Regions from separate parts of the Neorhizobium sp. P1_A6 genome, predicted to be linked through region 2. Evidence: riboswitches for the same ligand, from Rfam matches in the RefSeq annotation. Region 2 holds a riboswitch; the other holds the start of a gene.
The links. A riboswitch is a leader RNA that binds a small molecule or an ion and turns the genes downstream of it on or off. The one in region 2 is predicted to bind thiamine pyrophosphate.
Positions count from the first base shown of each region.

Region 1 (3,690 bases), on a different contig from region 2:
TTCCAGCCGGAGCAGATCAGGACACCGATCAAGAACCTCTCCGGTGGCGAGCGCGCCCGGCTGATGCTGGCCCGCATCATGGCCCGGCCATCGAACCTGTTGATCTTGGACGAACCGACCAACGACCTCGACATCGAGACGCTGGACCTGCTGCAGGAAATCGTCGCCGGCTATACCGGCACCGTCATCCTCGTGAGCCACGACCGCGACTTCCTCGACCGCACCGTAACCTCGACCATCGCCCCCGCAAATCCGGACGCACCGGACGGCCGCTGGATCGAATATGCCGGCGGCTACACGGATATGCTGGCGCAGCGGAAGGGTGCGTTGGAGGAAAGGCGCCGCACGGAAAAAGCTGACAGGGCAAAAACCGATACCGCGGCTTCGGTTTCCGGCACGTCCAAGGGCAAAGGCAAACTTTCCTTCAAGCAGAAATTCGCGCTCGAGAACCTGCCTAAGGAAATGGCGAAGGCCGAGGCCGAGATCGCCGCCCGCGAGAAGAAAATGGCCGATCCCAACCTCTTCACCAAGGATCCCGCCGCCTTCAACAAGTTGGCTGCGGAGATGGAAAAGTTGCGCCAAAGCATCAGCAAAATGGAAGAAGAATGGCTGGAACTCGAAATGCTGCGTGAGGAAATTGAAGGCTGATTTGCGATTTATTAAGCTTAACAGATAGTTAGCTAAAAAAATATTTGTCGCGGACCGGAACATATGATGTCCCGAGACGTTCTGGGTGTGAATAGTGGTCGAAATGTCCCGGGGACGGATCGGCCTGCCAGGAACCGATCAACCGAATGGGGACATCCAATGCTGACAAATGTTACGCGTCGTCGGCTGGCCACTGAGGCGATGAATCAAAGAGTTATGATTGTCGAAGACGAGTTTCTGATCGCGCTCGATGTTGCCGAGACGATCGAAGCCATGGGCCTGAAAGTCGCTGGTTTTGCCAATGCCCGCAAACACGCCCTGGCGCTCGCCGCCTATGCCGATATCGCCCTGGTCGATGTCAATCTTTCGGACGGCCGGACTGGCCCGGAGATCGGCCGGGAGCTTGCCGAGCAATATGGCATCACCGTCGTCTTCATGACCGGTAATCCGGAGGATGTGGAGGACGGTGTCAAAGGCTCGCTCGGCGTCCTCACCAAACCGGTTATGCCTGACGTAGTTGAGAAGACGATCGACTACGCCGTTGCCAATCGGCTCGGCGGCATGGCGATCGTTCCGCGTGAACTGAAAGTGTTTCCGCAAAACCACTGAGCAATGAACCACTGAGCCATGTTGCTCCTGCCGAATGCGCCTTGAGCCGGCCGCAGACCGCCTCTTGCCAGCCATTCGCCTCGCCGCTAAATCTGATCCTGCTCTAACGGGGTGCCGCGCGTTTTCGTGCGGCTGAGAGGCCTTTGGCCAACCCGCGGAACCTGATCCGGTTAACACCGGCGGAGGGATTAGACGGCTCTTCATCAGCGCCTATTCCCCTTTGTCACCAAAACGAGGAGACGCTGATGCGCAGCACCATTCTTTCGATATTCGCGGCCGCTGCCGCCCTTTCCCTTTCCGTGCCGGCCGTAGCGCAGGAAAAGACGCTGACCGTCTACACCTACGAGAGCTTCATCTCCGATTGGGGTCCGGGGCCCAAGGTCAAGGAAACTTTCGAGAAGACCTGCGCCTGCAAGCTCAATTTCGTTGGCGTCGCCGATGGCGTGGCACTTCTCACGCGGCTGAAGCTGGAAGGCAAAGGCACCGAGGCCGATATCGCGCTCGGCCTCGATACCAACCTGATCTCCGAGGCGAAGGCGACCGGCCTGTTCGAGCCGCACGGGCTCGACGCTTCGGCGGCCAAGGTCCCCGGCAATTACAGCGACGACACGTTCATCCCCTACGATTACGGCCATTTCGCCGTTGTCTACGATACGCAGGCGATGAAGAACCCGCCGAAAAGCCTCAAGGAACTGGTGGACAGCGATCCGGCGCAGAAGATCGCCATCGAGGACCCGCGCACCTCGACACCCGGCCTCGGCCTGCTGCTGTGGGTGAAATCAGTCTATGGCGACAAGGCGCCGGAGGCCTGGGCGAAGCTCAGGAAACGCGTGCTCACCGTCACGCCCGGCTGGTCGGAGGCCTATGGCCTGTTCACCAAGGGCGAAGTGCCGATGGTATTTTCCTACACGACCTCGCCCGCCTATCACATGGTCGAGGAGAAGACGGACCGCTATCAGGCCGCCTCCTTCTCCGAAGGCCACTATATCCAGATCGAGGTCGCCGGCATGCTGAAGGGGGCGAATGAAAAGGACCTGGCGAAACAGTTCCTGAAGTTCATGGTCTCGCCGGCCTTCCAGGACGTCATCCCGACCACCAACTGGATGATGCCGGCCGTCAAGACCTCCCAGCCGCTACCGGATGCGTTCAACAAACTGGTGCAGCCAACGAAAACTTTCCTGATGGGGTCGGACGAGGTGGCCAAAAACCGGCAGGCCTGGATCGACGAATGGCTGACCGCCATGAGCCTGAACTGATCCCATGCTGACGAGGGCCGAGCGAAGACGCGGGATAGGCTGGGGGCTGCTGAGCATCGCCGGCATCGCCCTCTTCGTCGGCATCGCGGTCGCCGCCCTTCTCTCCTGGGACGCCGGCAACACCCAAAGCCGGCTGTTCACCGCCTATACCTGGCGGATCCTGCGTTTCACCCTGCTGCAGGCGGTTCTTTCGACACTGCTGTCGGTCGTCTTCGCCCTTCCCGTCGCACTCGCGCTTGCCCGCCGCCCGCGCTTTCCGGGCCGTGTATGGGTCATCCGGCTGATGGCATTGCCGATGGGCCTGCCGGTGCTGATCGGCGCGCTCGGCCTGATCGGCATCTGGGGGCGGCAGGGGGTGATGAACAGCCTGCTATTGAAGCTTGGCCTCGAGCAGCCGGTCAGCATTTACGGGCTTTCCGGCATATTGCTGGCACATGTGTTCTTCAACCTTCCGCTCGCCGCGAGACTGCTGCTAGCGGCGCTGGAGCGCCTGCCGGCGGAATATTGGCTGCTCTCCTCCAGCCTCGGGATGAAACCCTTCTCCGTTTTCCGTTTCATCGAGTGGCCGGCGGCGTGGCGCGTCATCCCCGGCATTGCCGGCCTGATCTTCATGCTCTGCGCCACGAGCTTCACGCTCGTCCTGGTGCTCGGCGGCGGGCCGGCTGCGACCACGCTCGAAGTGGCGATCTACCAGTCGCTGCGTTTCGATTTCGATCCGCCCCGCGCCATAGCGCTGTCGCTGCTGCAGATCGGCATTACGGCGCTGATCCTGATTGCGATTTCGCTGTTTCCAGCCCCTGACGACGCTGGCATCGCGGCCGGCCGGGCGACACGCCGGTTCGATGGCCGGACCTTGCCCGCACGGCTTTGGGATGTGCTGTCTATCCTGCTTGCAACGATATTCCTGATCCTGCCGCTTGCCTCGATCGTCGGTGCCGGCGCCCAGGCCAATCTCTGGAGCCTCGCCACCAGCCCCGCCTTCCTGCGCGCCGCCTGGACCAGTTTCACGATCGCGCTTTCCGCAGGCCTGCTTGCCGTCCTGACCTCCCTGGCTATCATTGCCGGACGCGGGGCAATAGCCGACATGAAGAGGCCCGCCGGAACGGCCAGGGCGTTTTCCCTGTCCTTGGGTGGGATGTCCTCGCTGGTGCTGCTCGTTCCGCCGGTCGTGCTCGGT
Region 1 is NZ_JBFTZM010000020.1:26,280-29,969, forward strand. It holds gene AC1D3C_RS26670 (ABC-F family ATP-binding cassette domain-containing protein) at 1-648, shown strand, start outside; gene AC1D3C_RS26675 (response regulator) at 808-1,257, shown strand; TPP riboswitch at 1,355-1,462, shown strand; gene thiB (thiamine ABC transporter substrate binding subunit) at 1,503-2,513, shown strand; gene thiP (thiamine/thiamine pyrophosphate ABC transporter permease ThiP) at 2,518-3,690, shown strand, end outside.
Region 1: another riboswitch for thiamine pyrophosphate. It lies ahead of thiB (thiamine ABC transporter substrate binding subunit); the one in region 2 lies ahead of thiM (hydroxyethylthiazole kinase).

Region 2 (17,812 bases):
CGCCGAGGCGGAAGTAGAAGGCGCAGTGCTTCTGAAGAAGCCCTATGGCAGCCAGGAAATCGCAATCGCCTTCGAGAAGATTGCAGTGCAGAAGGGCTGAGAACCAGTCGTCTCGCCCTCACCACCACCACGCGTAAAAATGCGACACCGGTCCGTGGCCGGTGCCGACCGTGAGGGTGTCGGCGGCGGCAATTGCGCCGGCGAGATAGGTCTTGGCGATCGCGACCGCTTCAGCCGGCAAGGCACCCTTGGCGAGTTCGGCGGCGATTGCGCTCGACAGCGTGCAGCCAGTGCCGTGGGTGTTGCTGGTCGCGGTGCGTCTGCCCTCGAACCAGTGGATGCCGGTTACGTCCGCCAGCACATCCGGGCTGTCTTCGCTCTCCAGATGACCGCCCTTCACCAGGACTGCCTTAGGCCCGATCTTCAGCAGTTGCTCGGCCTGGGCTGCCATCCCTTCGCGGGTCGTGGCGACCGTCTCGCCGAGCAGCGCTGCGGCTTCGGGGAGGTTGGGGGTGACGACGGTGGCGAGCGGCATCAGCTTGTAGGTGACGGCATCCACCGCATCGAGCGCCAGCAGCGGCGAACCGCCCTTGGCGATCATCACCGGATCGAGCACGATCGGCACGGTATCGCGATAGGGGCGCAGCACGTCGGCAACCGCCTCGGCGATCTCGGCATTGGCGATCATGCCGATCTTCACCGCATCGACGCGCACGTCGAGAAAGATGGTGCGGATCTGGTTTGCGACGAAGGCGGCGGGCACCGCATGCACGCCGGTGACCCCTTGGGTATTCTGGGCGGTCAGCGCGGTCAGCGCCGCCATGCCATAGGTGCCGCGGGCCGCAAAGGTTTTCAGATCCGCCTGGATGCCGGCGCCGCCGGAAGGGTCCGAACCGGCGATCGACAGGACGTTTTTGATGCTCATGCGCGTGCCCTTTCGATTTCCGCGGCAATTCGGCGGGCGGCGGCTTCCGGATCGGGCTGGCCGCAGATGGCGGACACGACCGCGAGGCCCTTTGCGCCGGCGGCGAGTGCCGGGCCGGCATGTTCCGCCTTGACGCCGCCAATCGCGACTGCCGGAACCGGCGCCATGGCGACGATGCGTGCAAGCCCGTCGAAACCGATCGGCTGCTTGTGGTCGGGTTTGGTGCCGGTCGCAAAGACGGGACCGATACCGACATAATCGACGATGGACGGATCCACCCGACGCGCCAGGTCCTCGGTCTCCACCGAGAGGCCGAGGATCATGCCATGGCCGGCGCGCCGGCGCGCCATCGCCGCCACCATATCGCTCTGGCCGACATGCAGGCCTTCCGCGCCGATCGCGATTGCTGCCTCCACGTCGTCGTTGATGATCAGGGGCACGCCGGTTCCGGAAAGTACCGCCTTCAGCGCCCGGCCGGTTTCGATCATTTTTGCCGTATCCGCCTGCTTGTCGCGCAGCTGGACCATGGTGACGCCGCCGGCGACGGCCAGCCTTGTCGTCTCGATCATGCCGATCTCGCGGCAGAGATCGGGATCGAGGACGAGGTAGACGGAAAGGTCGAAGGTTTTGGTCATGCTGCGACGACCCTTGCCTGGGCATCGAGCGTCTCTCCGGTCAGCGCCGCGAGACGGTCGAGGAAGATCGGCGAGAAGAAGCCGGGACCCGAGGCGGTGAAGGCCGCTTCCTCGCCCGCGACCGCGAACATCGCAAGCGCGGCGACCGTCGCCTCGAAGGGATCGTCCGTGGCGGCGGCAAAGGCGCCGACCAGGCAGGTCAGCGAGCAGCCGAGCGCGGTCACCCGCGGCATCAGGGCCGAACCGCCGAAGATGCGCACCGAACGCCGGCCGTCGGTGACGAAATCCACCTCGCCGGTGACGGCCACCACGCAGGCCTTCTGCCGGGCGATGGTGATTGCCGAGTCTTCCGCCGCCGGGACGCTGTCGCCGCTGTCGACGCCATGGCCGCTCGACTGGCTGCCGGCCAGCGCGATGATTTCCGAGGCGTTGCCGCGGATGATCGTGGGCCGCAGCTCCATCAGCTCGGCGAGTGCGGCGCGGCGATAGGCGGTGGCGTAATGGGCGACGGGATCGAGCACCCAAGGCTTGCCAGCTTCGGTGGCGGAGGCGGCCGCTGCCTTCATGCCGGCCAGGAAATCCGGCGACAGGGTGCCGATATTGACCGTCAGGGCCGCAGCGATGCGGGCGAATTCGCCGGCTTCTTCCTTGGTGTGCACCATGGCGGGCGAGGCGCCGGCCGCCAGCATCACGTTGGCGGCGATATTCATCGCCACGAAATTGGTGATGTTCTGGACGAGCGGGTTTTTGGCACGCATCGCGGTCAGCAACTGGCCGGGGGTGTCTGCAAGGGTCCCAAGGGGTATTATCGTCTGCATATCTGCCTCGTTCGGCGGGGCAGGCGTGGGGCGCAGTGTCAACGCCCTGACGACTCCCTCCGCCAGCATGATCTGGTTCAGGTTCTAAGGGTGCTTCTCAGCCCGGCTTTGCCGGACGCCCCTGTCTTCACCATGGCTTACAGCAAAGATAATGCGCTTCGCCAGTGATTTTTTCTGATTTTGGGCCTTGCAGCTCTAGTCGCTAGAGGTTGTAGAGACGGGGCTCGATCCAATGGGAAAGACACGATGAACGCGACGACACAGGCACGATACAAGGTTGGGGGCATGGATTGCGCCAGCTGCGCGACGAAGATCGACACCGCGGTGCGCCGCATGCCGGGCGTCGAGGACGTGTCCGTTTCGGTGGCTTCAGGCACGATGACTGTGAAGCATGACGGGACCGGCGATCTGGGTGCGATCGAGAAGAAGGTCGTAGGGCTTGGGTATTCGCTCAGGGCGCTGGGTCAGAGGGCCGGTGAGGATGCGCGGCGGCGCGGTGTCGAGGGGTTACCCCCCTCTGCCTTGCCGGGCATCTCCCCCTCAAGGGGGGAGATCGGCAAGACGCACGACCACCATCATCATCATGACCATGACGGCGGGCACGATCATTCCCATCACGACCACGGCACAACAGAAATCGAAGGCCTGCACGGCCACGATCACGGGCCGATGGACGGGCCGTGGTGGAAATCGCCCAAAGGCCGCCTGACCATCCTGGTCGGCATTGCGTTAGCGACGGCTTACGGGATCGGCCATCTGGTGCCGGCCTATGACACAATCATCTTCACCGCAGCGATGCTGATCGGCCTCGTGCCGATTGCCCGGCGCGCCATCATGGCAGCACTCGCCGGCACGCCGTTTTCGATCGAGATGCTGATGACGATTGCCGCCGTCGGCGCTGTTGTCATCAATGCGTCGGAAGAGGCCGCCGCCGTGGTCTTCCTTTTCCTGATCGGCGAATTGCTGGAAGGGGTCGCGGCCGGCAAGGCGCGCCAAAGCATCCAGAGCCTGACGGCGCTGGTGCCGAAAAACGCGCTGCTCGAAGAAAACGGCCAGACCCGCGAAGTGCCGGCGGAGAGCCTTGCCGTCGGTGCGACCATCCTCGTGCGCCCTGGCGACCGTATTTCGGCGGACGGCGTCATCATCGCGGGCGAAAGCGCGATCGACGAAGCGCCGGTGACGGGCGAAAGCACGCCGGTCTCCAAGGGCATCGACGACACGGTTTTTGCCGGCACGATCAACGGCGTTGCCGCCTTGCGGGTTCGCGTGACGGCCGCCGCCGAGGACAATACGATTGCCCGCGTGGTGCGGCTGGTCGAGGAGGCGCAGGAGAGCAAGGCCCCGACCGAACGCTTTATCGACCGGTTCTCGCGGTATTACACGCCGGGTGTCGTCGCAGTGGCGGCGCTGGTCGCCATCCTGCCACCGCTTGTCGGCGGTGCGTCCTGGAGCGAGTGGGTCTACAAGGGCCTGGCGATCCTGCTGATCGGCTGCCCCTGTGCGCTGGTCATCTCGACGCCTGCCGCAATCGCCGCATCGCTGTCGTCAGGCGCCCGCCGCGGCCTGCTGATGAAGGGTGGCGCGGTACTCGAAACGCTCGGCAAGATCACAGCCGTCGCGCTCGACAAGACCGGAACGCTGACGGCCGGCAGGCCCCAGGTGACCGATGTCATCGCCTTCGGCCGCAATGCGGAAGACGTGCTGCGCTTTGCCGCCGCGCTCGAAACCGGCTCCAGCCATCCGCTCGCCGTCGCCATCCTTGCCAAGGCTGCCGATGACGAGGTCGAGATCCCGGCCGCGACGGATGCCAGGGCGCTCGGCGGCAAGGGCGTCACGGCGATGGTCGAAGGCCAGGAGGTGTTTTTCGGTTCGCCCAAGGCAGCGGCCGAGCGGGTTTCGCTGCCGATGGCGCATGGCCGCCGGATCACCGGCCTCAATGACGAGGGCAAGACCGTCTCGGTGCTGGTCGTCGGCGGGGTCCTTGCCGGTGCCATCGCCATGCGCGACGAACCGCGTCCCGACGCCAGGGCCGGCCTGAAGGCGCTGACCGATGCCGGCATCAGGACCGTGATGCTGACCGGCGACAATGCTCGCACCGCGACCGCGATCGGCAAGGATCTCGGCATCGAGGTGCGTGCCGAGCTGATGCCGGAAGACAAGAGCCGCATCGTCGGTGAGCTGAAAAGCGAGGGTTACGTGGTCGGCAAGGTCGGCGACGGTATCAACGACGCCCCGGCACTCGCAGCCGCCGATGTCGGCATCGCGATGGGCGGAGGCACCGACGTGGCGCTCGAAACTGCCGATGCCGCAGCGCTGCACGGCCGGGTCGGCGACATCGCCGCGATGATCGCGCTGTCGAAGCGGACGATGCGCAACATCTACCAGAACATCTCGATCGCGCTCGGCCTGAAGGCGGCCTTCCTGGTCACGACCATCCTGGGGATCACTGGACTGTGGCCGGCGATCCTTGCGGACACCGGGGCGACGGTGCTGGTGACGATCAATGCGCTGCGGCTGCTGCGGGTGAGGAACTAGGCACAGCCCGCGGGAGATTGCGCAAGACACTGTCGTGTTGCAAGATAGGGCAGCGTAAAGGGATAGGCTGACATGCGCACCAACAGATCCATCGCCCTGACACTCGGTAAACAGCAGCAAGTTCTCGATGCCATGGTGGAATCGGGGGACTATGACTCCGCCAGCGAGGCGGTGCGCGCTGCTCTGCGCGCACTCGAGCGGGAAAGGGAAACCCTGGACGAAATCATGCGCCTGAAGGTTCAGGAAGCCATGGACGATCTGCGCCCCAGTATTCCGGCCGCCAAAGTATTCGCGGAACTTCGCGAATTCCATGCCAGCCAGGCGAAAGCCGACAAGCGTGGATCATAATGTCGAGTTTCGACCGGCAGCCGTCACTGACCTCCGGCGGATCTACCTGAGAATTGCCCAAGAGGCAGGGTATGAGCGCGCTGGAAACTATATCGATCGAATTGAAGCGGCCAGCATGAGCCTCTCGGCATTTCCCACCGCGGAACTGTTCGGGGCCATATCCACCCTGGCTTACGCGTCATAGGATTTGAACGCAGTGCCGCCATAGCGCTCGTCGTCGAGAAGGACACGGTCAATATCCTGCGTATTCTTCCGCGGGGCATGGATTTTCCCTCTGACTGGTCCGCAGATGAGTGACGCGCCTTTTCAAAGCGTTCGCGCCAGAACCGCAAAAGCCTCATAGGGTTTCAGCGTCAGGTTCTCGCCAAGCGCATCCACCAGTTCGTAGTTCGAGATCAGGCCTTGCCCCGACAGCCGCAATTCCCCCGGCAGCTCGGCGGTCACGTCCCTGGCCGTGAAATTGGCCGCCACCACCAACCGCTCCCCGTCGAGCGTTCGCGAGTAGACGAACACGTCCGGATGGCTGTCGAGCCAACTCTGGTAGGTGCCGTAGACGATCACGTCATGGGCTTTGCGCAGTGCGATCAGCTTGCGGTAATGGCTCCAGATCGACGTCTCGTCGGTCATTTCCGCTTCCGCATTGATCGTCGGGTAATTGGGATTGACCTCGATCCACGGCACGCCGGTCGAGAAGCCGCCATAGGGCGCGGCGCTCCATTGCATCGGGGTGCGGGCGTTGTCGCGGGCGTTTTCGTTGGCGCCCTTGATGAATTCCTCCGGCGACAGGCCGGCCTCGATATGGAGGCGGTGCATGTTGAGCGTCTCGATGTCGCGATACTGCTCGATCGTGGTGAACGGCACGTTGGTCATGCCGATCTCCTCGCCCTGGTAGATGAAGGGCGTGCCCTTCATCAGGTGCAGCACGGTTGCCAGCATCTTGGCCGATTCCACCGGATGGCCGGTCGCATCGCCATATTTGGAGACGGCCCGGGGCAGGTCGTGATTGCCCCAGAACAGCGAATTCCAGCCGTCGTCCGACAGCGCGTATTGCCATTTTCCGAGTACCGATTTCAGCTTCACCAGGTCGAACGGTTTCGAGCGCCATTTGCCGAACACCTCATCCCATTGCTGGGTGACGTGCTCGAACTGGAAGACCATCGACAGTTCGTGGCGGTTGCGGCCGGAATAGAGGAGAGCCGAACCGGGGGTCGCGCTCCAGGTCTCGCCGACGGTCAGGATATCTCGATTGCCGAATGTTCTGCGGTTCATTTCCTGCAGGTAGTCGTGCAGGTGCGGGCCGTCGTGGACGATCTCCTGGTCCACCTGTTTGCCGATATAGTCGATGACATCCATGCGGAAACCGGCAATGCCGCGCTCCAGCCACCAGTTCATCATCTTGTAGATCTCGGCCCGAACCGCCGGGTTTTCCCAGTTGAGATCCGGCTGGCGGGTCGAAAACAGATGCAGGTAATATTCGCCGCTCAAGGGATCGAGCGTCCAGGCCGGCCCGCCGAAGGAGGATTTGAGGCTGTTCGGCGGCCCGCCATCCGCAGCGGGTTTGCGCCATATGTAGAAATCGCGGAACGGGTTGCCCGGGCCCTTGCGGCTCTCGACGAACCACGGATGTTCATCCGACGTATGGTTGACGACGAGATCGAGGACGATGCCGATACCCCTTCTTTTCGCCTCCGATACCAGCCTGTCGAAATCGGCGAGCGTGCCGAATTCCGGCGCGATGTCCTGGTAATCGGAAATGTCGTAGCCATTGTCGTCCATCGGCGACTTGTAGATCGGCGACAGCCAGATCACGTCGGTGCCGAGGGATTTCAGATAGTCGAGCTTTGAGGTGATGCCGGGAATATCGCCGACGCCATCGCCGTTGAGATCGCAGAAACTGCGCGGATAGACCTGGTAGACGGTGGCGGTGTGCCACCACTTGCGTTCTATCGGCAATGCAGCCTGCTTGATCGCGGCGGCAAGCTGATCCTGAAAGTCATTCATCGATGCCCTCCCTGCCTCGTTAACCTGTTCGAACGCGAGAGCGCGGCCGGGGTTCCTCACCCCGGCGGCAACAACGCGTCGGATGGAACATCGTGACTCGCTGCGGGTTAGACCAGTGGGAAACCGACGGAAAAGGAGACCCTTCATGAGCAGCAAACTTCCCCCGACGCCCTCGGAAAACTTGAGCCACAAGGGCTCCGGCGAACAGGTCCATACGACCGACATCAAGCGCGGCAAACCCCAGGCGGCGAATGATCCCGGCAAGCAGGGCCAGCAAGGCAATACCAAGGTCAACACCACCCATCAGGGTTATCAGCAGGACCGATAGGGAGCTCATCATGTCGACATCGCAGAAGACACCCGCAAGCATCCGCCAGGGCGGGCCAGGCGCGTCCCATGAAAATGCCCCCAACGCGAAAAAGGGTGTGCCGCTGGAAGTGAAGAAGCCGCCGGCCGATGACGATCTGCGTTCCACCAGCCGCGTTTCGGGCGGCGGCGGCGAACGCGACAGCCACCATACCCATGATGCGAAGAAGAAGGGTGGTCAGGCGAACACGACGCATTGATTGGTCGAACCGGATTGGACGACGAACGCTCTCCCGGTGGCAATGCCGGGAGGACGGTGTGCTTTCAGCGTCCGGCGATCAGGCGGAGGGAACCACACCCCGGCAGGCCCAGGCGACGGAGACGAACGACCGCGGACCGTCCGGCCTGCCCGCCTCGTAGGCGGCCCTGACCGCGGCGTCGGTTTTCGCCCGAAGCGCCGGGTCTAGCGAGGCCACATATTTGCCGAGCGGTCCTTCGCCGGCGGCGATCGGCGCCCAGTAGTCGTCGAAGGATTGAAAATCCATCCGGATCATCAGCGAGACTTCAGCCACGTCGACGAGGCCCTGGCGGACGAAGCTGTCCTTCATCTCGCCCGGCTGCATCATCGGCTGGAAGAAATGATGGCTTCGCACCTGCCGGGCATTGTCGTCCAGCATCGAGACCGTGTCCCACATCATCCGCATGGCGGGCATGCCACCGAGATGATCCCAGACGGTGGCCGCCACCACCCCGCCCGGCCGCACCACGCGCCGCATTTCGGCGACGGCCTTGTCCGCTTCCGGCACGAAATGCAGGACGAGAAGCGCCATCGCCCGGTCGAAATATCCGTCCTCGAATGGCAGCGCACAGGCATCCGCCTGGCTGATCCTGATCCTCGGATCGGTGTTGCGGCGGATCGCCTCTTCGACGAAGACGGGCGAATAGTCGATTGCCGCGATCTCGGAAAGATTGGCTGCCTTCGGCAGTGCGAATGTCAGGCTTCCGGTGCCGCAGCCGACGTCGAGAACCCTTTCTCCGTCTTCAAGACCAGCGAAATCGATCAGCTGGGGTGCTAGCCTCTGGCTCCAGCGCCCCATGAGTTGCTCGTAACCGCCCGCGTTGCGGACATTGAAACTCGATGTCATGTCGCCCTCCAAGCTTCCGGAACCAAGGCTATTCCTGGTTTCTCCGGTTGCCAAGACGGCTGAACGGGGTACGCGAGTTAAAGGATGGCGCCGGCCGGGCCGCGCCATTAAGACTTTGTTGACACCTGTCAACTCGCCGACGAGGGCTCCACCGTGTCGACCCCGCCGCAGATCATCGGGGCATCGAAGCCCGCCACGACCGGGCCGGTTTAGTCCGCCGGCTTGAAACCTTCGTCGGTCAGCATCATCGAGGCGAGGTCGAGCCCCATGCCGCGTGCACCTTCGGCGGCGGCACGACCGATCGCCTTGGTCTGAGCGGCATTGCCCTTGGCCTGTTCGAGCCCGACGCCGAGCAGCAGCGCCTGCATGAACAGGGCTTCCGACATGGACTGCTTGAGGCTGTCATTGGCGTTGGCGAATTCGGGAACCGAAGCCATGGTGCGCATCACCTGCTGCTTGACGGCAGCCGTTGCCGCCTGGCTCGGATCGTCGGTCGAACCGCGGGTCGCCTGCCACGCGCCGATCCACCAGACCGTATAGGCGTCGGCCAGGTTGTCGATCCGCAACCCGTATTTGGCGAGCGGCGCCCGCATCTCCTCGATGATGTCGCGGGAGGCGACCAGCTGGGCGAGGTCGTCCGCACCCTTCGGATCGGCGGCCCGGCTCTTGGCGACGAAGCCGACGAGATTGGCCGTGCGGCGGGCTTTCGAGGGGACGTAGCGGAAACTGTCCGGCCGCACCGGCCGGGCAGTCTCTGGGGTGGCGGATGCCGGGCCCTGGTTGCCCTTGCGCTGCATCTGCCGGCGCAGCGTCTCGGCGATCGGCCCCATGTTCAGCGTCGCTTCGAAGGCGCCGGGACTGAGCGGGCCTGAAAAATCGGCCCGTGCCGGGACGTTTCCGGCACCAAGGACGGTCAGGCCCGCCAGTAGAATTGCCAGATACCTTGCGTTTGCCCGCATCGCCGAATCCCCCGAAATACGATGGGCACTATATGCGCCGCGCTCGTATCGGCAAGTTGAATGGCAGATATCAGCCGGCGTTCCTGCGTGCCCGGACGGCTTCGCCAAAAGCCTCGAACAGGGCGCGGTTGATGGGATTGATCTGTGGGTCGTATTCCGCATGCCACTGGACGCCCAGCGCAAACCCTTCCGCCTCCTTGAACCGGATCGCCTCGATCGTGCCGTCTTCCGCCACGCCTTCGACGACGATGCGGTTTCCCAACTCGTCTATCCCCTGGCCGTGGAGGGAATTGACCCGGATCGTCTCGCGGCCGAGCAGGCGCGCGAACGTGCCGTCCGGGGTCAGCCGGACGTCGTGCCGGTCGGCAAAGACGACGGTCAGGTCCGGGTGGATTTCACCGTTTTCCAGGCGCGGCATGCGGTGGTTCATGCGGCCGGGCAGTTCGCGGATCTCCGGGTGCAGCGAGCCGCCGGCCGCGACGTTCATTTCCTGAAAACCGCGACAGATGCCGAAGACCGGTATGCCGGCGGCAACGCAGGCGCTGATCAGCGGCAGGGCGACCGCATCGCGGTTCTGGTCATAGGGTTCGTGGCGGGCGTGCGGTTCGGTGTTGAAGTGGCTCGGATGGACATTGGCGCGGCCTCCGGTCAGGAGGATGCCGTCGACGGTGTCGAGCAAGGTCGGAATGTCGGTGATATTCGGGTTGCCGGCAAACATCAGCGGCAGGGCGCCGGTAACGTCCGCGATCGCCCTGAGATTCTGCTCACCGACGAGCTGCGCGGAAAAGCGGTTTTCGACATTATGGGTATTGCCGATCACGCCGATCACCGGTCTGGACATTGCTCAAATCCATCATTCAGCCGCAGCGCTTCGATCAGCGGCCTGCCGGCAATTTCAAATTTCACTTCGAATTTTACCTGGGGAATGGATTTCACTTGCGGACCGCCCCCACTCCCGCAAGCACCTCGCCCGGGATCGCATACCGCTTGATGATGTCGCGATTGTTCCGAAGGCCGCAGATTTCGCGCTGGATGAACAGCCCCCAGACGGCATCGGCCGCATCGTCGCAAAGCCTCTCGCGCAGCTTTTCGCTGTCACGCTCCGGGTCCCATGCATTCAACGCGCCGAGCGCTTCCTCCACCTTCAGCCCCTGCCGCCCCAGCGCTGACGCGCGCTCGGACATCAACTCGTATTCGAGGACATTGAAGCCGGTATTGGCGAATCCTGGCTGATGGAACGACTGGGGAGGGCGGACGCTCATGGGAAATACCTGGAGTTTCCACCAATGTTAGCCGATTGCTGCGGCGCGTCAAATGAGGAATGGGTCGTTTGGCCGCGAGGGAGGCGAGCAAGTGGATTCCTCTACGCCGGACGCAATCACCGAAGCCTTAATCAATCACAAGAGCTAAATCGTCGGCGGTCAAAACCTCATGACCCTGGGCGGCGGTTTTGATTCGATCCCGCAGGAACGGCGCAATACTCCCGTGACAACGCCCGTTGTCGGCTAATGCGCCGTTTACGAGAGCCGCACCTATCCTCAGCAGGTTCGTTGTATCGACGTACGAGGTATGGTTCAGGAAATGTGCTTCGAAATTGGTGATCGATACGGCAAGATTGCGGGCTTTCCGAAACTGAGGCGGCTCACTGTTTATGAAATAAAACCGGTAGGTCGCTGGGCAAATGCAAATGCAAAATTTATCATGCGGATTAGGCATGAAGTCACAGTAGATGCGAACAACATCCCATTTTTGCATAATTCAAGCCGCGCAAGACGCCGTTGCGATGAGATGGTTCTTTGCAGTATCTGGATTTTCGAGTTCGCCAAGCCAGATTTCAATATTCATCTCGTTGGCCGCAGTACCAACCCGTTCCCAAGCTTCGATGTAAGCCGGATCTTCGTGTGAAATTTCTCGAAGTTCGCCGAAAGACAAATGAGCATACTTATTCACGGCATCGATAAGGTATTCGCGATCGCTCCCCGATAGCAAAGGTGACGGCTCGGTCCCTTTAGGGTAGACGTGGTGCTTGTTGCCGCTAATTTCTATTACGACTCGATCTTCGAGGCGATCTGCTACTTCATCCGGATATTCGCCATTCAGCAGATTGCGTACGGCCGACGGCACCGGACCATGTTCCATGGCCACGTACCTATCCCCTGTAATGGGGCGACCGTAATCCATGATATGTTCGCGATCAGCGAAAAACAGAAGCTTCCCAATGTAATATTGAGTTATGCCCGGTTTTTGCTGAGCGAGAAACTCAATTGCATCGACCGTCTTTTTCCAATCGAAATTAAAACGTATCATTTGCCCACCTATAAACGCACGGCTAATGCGTCAAGATTCAATTAATATATTAAATTCGTGACCAAATCACGAACTTTCAGACTCAATGGTCGCTTGGTGATTATGTTCCGCGGGCCGTAAAGGCTACAGTTTCCGGCCGAATCCGCGTGTCCGCCGGGGTTTAGCCATATGCCCGTCGCTTCTTCCTGTCCTGCGACCGCCTCACGCGAGGATATCGATGTCCTCCAGTTCGCTTATATTGGCGGTGATGCGCTCGAACAGTGCCACGGCGACATGCATCTGGTCGGGGTCGATGTTGCTGAAGATCTGCTCGCGCATCCGGTCTGCAATCGAGCGGACGAGTTCCGCCTGCTCTTGGCCATGGGCCGTGAGGAACAGAAGCTTGACGCGGCGGTCGTTGGGGTCCGGCCGGCGTTCGATCAGGCCGTTCTCCTCCATGCGGTCGAGGAGGCGCACCATGGTCGCCTGTTCGAGTTCCAGCTCGCAGGCAAGCTCGCTCTGCGTCATGTTCTGCTTCTTGGCAAGGCGGAACAGGGCGCGGGCGCGCGGATAGGTCAGCCCATGCGCCGTGACCTGCTGGTTGAAGGCAGTACGGATCTTGCGGCTGACCTTGGTCAGCGCTTCGAAGAATTCGGATGCGATCGGATCAGGTTTCATCGCGAGCTTGACGTTTGCGGGCTAAAGTTTCTGGTGCGAGACGTGGCATGTCGGCCGGTGCGTTTCAAGATGCAATGTAAGGCGCTGGTTTCGGAGAGAGATAGTCGAAAGGCTTACTTAGGCACGGCGCGCTCTCCATCATTAACGTCGCGTTAACCATGGCTCGCTTAGAAATGTCGGTGCGCGAATGACCTGCGCGCCTAACCTCTATGGGATCAACATGTACGTTGTATCGGTGCTCGACAATGGCGACCAAAGGACATTCGTGTCCGAAAGCCTGAAAATATTAGACCGGATCGTCTACGCGACCATTTGTGGTTCTCCGAAGCAGTTCCTGCTCTCCGAGGTCGTCGATATCGTCCCGGTCGACGCAAAGCCGACCAAAGCTCCAACGACACGAAACGCCGCCTCCCTCGTCCAATAGTCCGCTCGCGGACCGAGGGATCGAAGAGAGAACGATTGCGTTTCCGCGAACCGCCGCCCGTGCGTCCGTAACTGGACTGCCCGGCAGAGGGCACGTTCGCGCGTCTGCTCACGTCGGCTGCAACCGATCACAAAACGGGGTCGCAGCCGCGGAGGGCTCGCCGGCATAAGTCGGCGAGCTTTAAACACAAGCCATGTCCGCGTCACGCCGGCGGCCTCTTACTCCGCCGCGTCGGCCTGTTCGGCGGCGATCGGCTCTTCCTTCACCTTCTTGTTCCGGCCCGAAAGCACGTCGCCCGCCGTCTCGGACAGGCGGAAGAACGAGAAACACGAAGAGGCGGAAATGATCGCGATGATGATGAAGGACATCGCGAAGGCGAAGTTGGTGAGCGTCTCGGAGCCGCCGGAAAAATAGTGCAAAAGCATGGCCGACATTGCAACGCCGGTGCTCTGGGCGATGCGTTGCGCCATCTGCGACAGCGATGTCGCGTGGCTCATCTCCGCGTCTTCCGTTTCGGCAAACGTCAGCGTGTTCAGCGATGTGAACTGCAAGGCCCTGAAAAAGCCGCCGAGCAGGATGATGGCGACCATGACGGCCGGCGCCGTGGCGGGGGTGAAAGTGGCCAGCAGTGCCATCGACACGCTGGCGATCAGCGCGTTCCACAAGAGCACGTTGCGGAAGCCGAAACGGCGCAGGATGCGTCTCGTCATGGTTCGCATGCCGAAGGCGCCGATCGTCGATACGAAGGTGATCGCGCCGGATTGCAGCGGCGTGTAGTGGAAAACCTCCTGCATCAGCAGCGGCAGCATGAAGGGCAGGGCGCCCATGCTGACCCTGAACAGCGAACCGCCGGTGACGCTGGAGCGGAATGTCGGATACCGGAAGAGTTTCAGGTCGAGGATCGCGTTCGGCGTGTTGCGCGCATGGCGGATGTAAAGGCCGAGCAGCGAGAAGCCGACCACAGCCAGGACCAGCGCGCTCGAATTCATGCCGCGGGCGAAGGAATCGAAGCCGAAAATGACCGCGCCGATGCCGGCGCCGGTGAAGACGAAGCCCGGGAAATCGAAGGACGTGCGTTCGGTCGGCGGGATCTTCTCGATCAGCGCGAGCGTCAGGATGATCGCCACGATGCCGACGGGCAGGTTGATCCAGAAGATCCAGTGCCATGAACTGACGCCGGTGATGAAGCCGCCGAGCAGCGGCCCGATCGCCGGGCCGACCACGGCCGGCATGCTCATCAGCACCATGGCGGACACCAGTTCCTCGCGCGGCACCGAGCGCACCAGGATCAGCCGTGCCGTCGGCAGCATCAAGGCGCCGCCGAACCCCTGCAGGGCGCGCGCCGCGATCAGCATGGTGAGGCTGGTCGAGGCGGCGCAGAGCAGCGAGGCGAAGGTGAACAGGGCGATCGCCGAGCAGAACACCAGTCGCGCGCCGAAACGATCGGCGAGCCAGCCGCTCAAGGGCAGGAACACGCCGAGCGACAGCACGTAGACGGTGATCGTCGAATGCAGCGCCAGCGGCGGTTCGCCGAGCGCGTCGGCAATCGTCGGCAGGGCCGTGGCGATCGCGGTCGAATCGATCTGCTGCATGATGAGGGCCGATGCGACGATCAGCGGCACGGTCTTGCGGGTATCCAATGGGGCAGTCTTTCGGTTCAGGTCCTTGTTTCGTAAGCCCGGTTCCTGGCAGGCCACCAAACCGTGCGGCCACCGATGGTGTTTCCGCTTGCTTCAGTCGTCGTCATGTGTTCTTCTATATGGAACGTCGGTCCACAGATAGAATATTCCCTTGGATAAGGGGCTGTCAACGGCGCTTTTGCGGTTGCGGCGTTGACCGCGCCCGTTGTCCGGATGCAGACCGGCTGATTGTCACGGGAGCGGCAACCGAGATGAAGACGGTGGGGACATGAAGATCACGGGTGTGCAGGACGAGGACCAGCAAAAGGGCCGCCTCTCTTCGGTCTCGATGGCGATCCGCATCCTCAAGGCTTTCGAAGGCGACGATGCGGAGATCGGCGTCACCGAACTCGCCCGCCGTCTCGGCATTGCCAAGAGTACCGTCCACCGCCTGGTGGTGACGCTGATGGCCGAAGATTTTCTCGAACAGAATCGCGAGACCGGCCGCTATCGGCTCGGGCTCGAGCTTTTCAGGCTCGGTTCGTTGGTGCGCAACCGCATGGACCTTTCCACCGAAGCGCGCACGCTGCTGATGGACCTGCGCAGCGAGACCGACGAGACGGTGCTGCTCGGCGTGCCGGCCGGCCCGGAGATCATGTATATCCGCGTCCAGCCTTCCCGGCAGGCGGTGCGCATCAGCGCCGAGATCGGCATGCGCGCGCCTTATCATGCGACGGCCGCTGGCCGCGCAATTCTCGCCTTCCAGCCGGAAAGCCGCATTGCTGCCCTTGTCGGCGCACCCCTGCCGCTCCGAACCTCGAAAACTGTCACCGATCCCGATAAGCTGCGCAAACTGCTCGGCAATATCCGTCGCCTCGGTTACGCGGTGGAAGACGAGGAGAACGAACTCGGCATGCGCGCCATCGCCGCCCCCATCCATGACGCCCAGTCGGACGTGGTCGGCGCCGTCGCGATCGCTGGCCCGGTCCAGCGCCTGTCGCTGAAAAATTTGAACGGTTTTGCGGAACCACTGCTCGTCGCGGCACGGGCAATTTCCGCCCGCCTCGGACATCGCGGCTCGCTCGGTGCCGGCGATTTCTGACGAGCGGCAGCCGTGACGATTTAATGTTCCAGAAGGGTTGCCGCGGATCGGACGCGCTCTAGGTAAATCATTGAACCGCTCGGTTCGATCTCATCGGCGCACGTCGTTTCGGCGCGTCACCGACCTTTTCTCTCCGGGGAGGTCCTTCTATGGAAACCCACTGTCTTAAGCGCCCCACGCGGCGCCAATTCCTTTCTTCCGTTGCTTTTACCATTCTCGCCGGCGGTGCCGCGCCGGTCATGGCGCGCAGCATTTCCGGCAGACTTCCCTGGGAGGCGCGCTCCGCCGATCCGCCGGTACAGGTCAAGCCCGGCGGCTGGCTGTTCTTCACGCTCGAAGAGGCGCAGACAATGGAGGCGGTCGCCGACCGGCTGGTGCCGGCGGACGATCTGTCGCTCGGCGGCAAGGATGCCGGCTGCGTTCTTTATCTCGACCGGCAGCTGGTGGGATCCTACGGCACGTCGAGCCGGCTCTATACCAAGGGCCCGTTCATGCCCGGCCTGCCGACGCAAGGGTACCAGGCGCCTGACACGCCGGCCCAGCGCTACCGCGCCGGCATTGCCGCGCTCAACGCGTTCACCCGCGAAACCAAGGGCGGCAAGCGCTTCGCCGAACTTGCGCCCGCAGACCAGGACGCGGTCCTCAAGGATCTCGAAGCCGGAAAGATCACCCTGCCGAACAAGGTGGATGCCAAGTCCTTCTTCAACCTGATGCTCGCCAACGTGATGGAAGGTTTCTTCGCCGACCCGATCTATGGCGGCAACAAGGACATGGCCTCGTGGAAGATGCTGGGCTTTCCCGGCGCGCGATACGACTACCGCGACCACGTTTCCAAACACAACCAACCCTATCCCCTGCCTCCGGTTTCGATCGCAGGCTCGACGGAATGGATGACCAGGTAGGGACTGAAAAATATGACCACTATTCTACCTCGCAAGGACGCCGTGATTGTCGGCCTTGGCTGGACAGGCGCGATCCTCGCTCATGAACTGACGGAGGACGGGCTCGACGTCGTGGCGATCGAACGCGGTCCTTGGCGCGACACGGCCACCGATTTCAACATCGGTTATGCCCAGGACGAACTTCGCTACGGCATCCGCCGCGATCTCTTCCTGCAGCCGGTCGTCGAAGCGATGACGATGCGCAACAACACCTCGCAGACGGCGCTGCCGATGCGCGATTACGGCTCCTTCCTGCCCGGCAACGGGGTGGGCGGCGCCGGCGTTCACTGGAACGGCCATACCTGGCGGTTCTGGGACAGCGACTTCCAGATCGCCGACCACCTGAGGGATCGCTACGGCGCGGCACGGATCCAGGACCTGCAATTGCAGAACTGGGGCGTGACCGGCGCCGAGATGGAAAAATCCTTCGACCGCTTCGAATATCTCGCCGGCATTTCCGGCAGGGCGGGCAATATCAACGGCCAGATCCAGGAGGGCGGCAATCCGTTCGAGGATCCGCGGTCGCGCGATTATCCGCTGCCGCCGCTGCAGATGACCTATGCGCCGACGCTGTTTGCACAGGTGACCAAGTCGTTGAACCTGCACCCGTTCCCGACGCCGGCGGCGAACCTTTCCAAGGACTATATCAACCCGCTTGGCATCGCCATGGGCCAATGCACCATGTGCGGTTTCTGCGAGCGGTTCGGCTGCGCCAACTATTCGAAATCCTCGGCCCAGACGACCATTCTGCCTGTGCTGATGAAAAAGAAGAATTTCGAGGTCCGCACCGAGTCGGAAGTCCTGCACGTGGATCTCGATCCCTCGAAGAAACACGCCCGCGGCGTCACTTATGTGAACACCTCGGGCGAGGAGTTCTTCCAGCCGGCCGATATCGTGCTGCTCTGCGCCTATGGTCTCCACAATGTCCGGCTGATGATGCTCTCCGGCATCGGCCAGATCTACGATCCGAATACCGGAGAGGGGACTGTTGGGCGGAACTACTGCTATCAGACCAATGCCGGCGCGCAGGTGTTCTTCGACGACAAGAACTTCAATCCATTCGTTGCCGCCGGCGCGCTCGGCCAGACGG
Region 2 is NZ_JBFTZM010000001.1:486,268-504,079, forward strand. It holds gene AC1D3C_RS02220 (response regulator) at 1-100, shown strand, start outside; gene thiD (bifunctional hydroxymethylpyrimidine kinase/phosphomethylpyrimidine kinase) at 119-925, opposite strand; gene thiE (thiamine phosphate synthase) at 922-1,560, opposite strand; gene thiM (hydroxyethylthiazole kinase) at 1,557-2,378, opposite strand; TPP riboswitch at 2,416-2,511, opposite strand; gene AC1D3C_RS02240 (heavy metal translocating P-type ATPase) at 2,625-4,913, shown strand; gene AC1D3C_RS02245 (ribbon-helix-helix domain-containing protein) at 4,986-5,261, shown strand; gene AC1D3C_RS02250 (glycoside hydrolase family 13 protein) at 5,568-7,262, opposite strand; gene AC1D3C_RS02255 (hypothetical protein) at 7,408-7,590, shown strand; gene AC1D3C_RS02260 (hypothetical protein) at 7,601-7,828, shown strand; gene AC1D3C_RS02265 (class I SAM-dependent methyltransferase) at 7,907-8,713, opposite strand; gene AC1D3C_RS02270 (DUF6683 family protein) at 8,923-9,672, opposite strand; gene AC1D3C_RS02275 (gamma-glutamyl-gamma-aminobutyrate hydrolase family protein) at 9,743-10,513, opposite strand; gene AC1D3C_RS02280 (DUF6665 family protein) at 10,605-10,934, opposite strand; gene AC1D3C_RS02285 (hypothetical protein) at 11,062-11,427, opposite strand; gene AC1D3C_RS02290 (Panacea domain-containing protein) at 11,431-11,979, opposite strand; gene AC1D3C_RS02295 (MarR family winged helix-turn-helix transcriptional regulator) at 12,181-12,636, opposite strand; gene AC1D3C_RS02300 (hypothetical protein) at 12,857-13,060, shown strand; gene AC1D3C_RS02305 (DHA2 family efflux MFS transporter permease subunit) at 13,279-14,700, opposite strand; gene AC1D3C_RS02310 (IclR family transcriptional regulator) at 14,969-15,781, shown strand; gene AC1D3C_RS02315 (gluconate 2-dehydrogenase subunit 3 family protein) at 15,931-16,683, shown strand; gene AC1D3C_RS02320 (GMC family oxidoreductase) at 16,696-17,812, shown strand, end outside.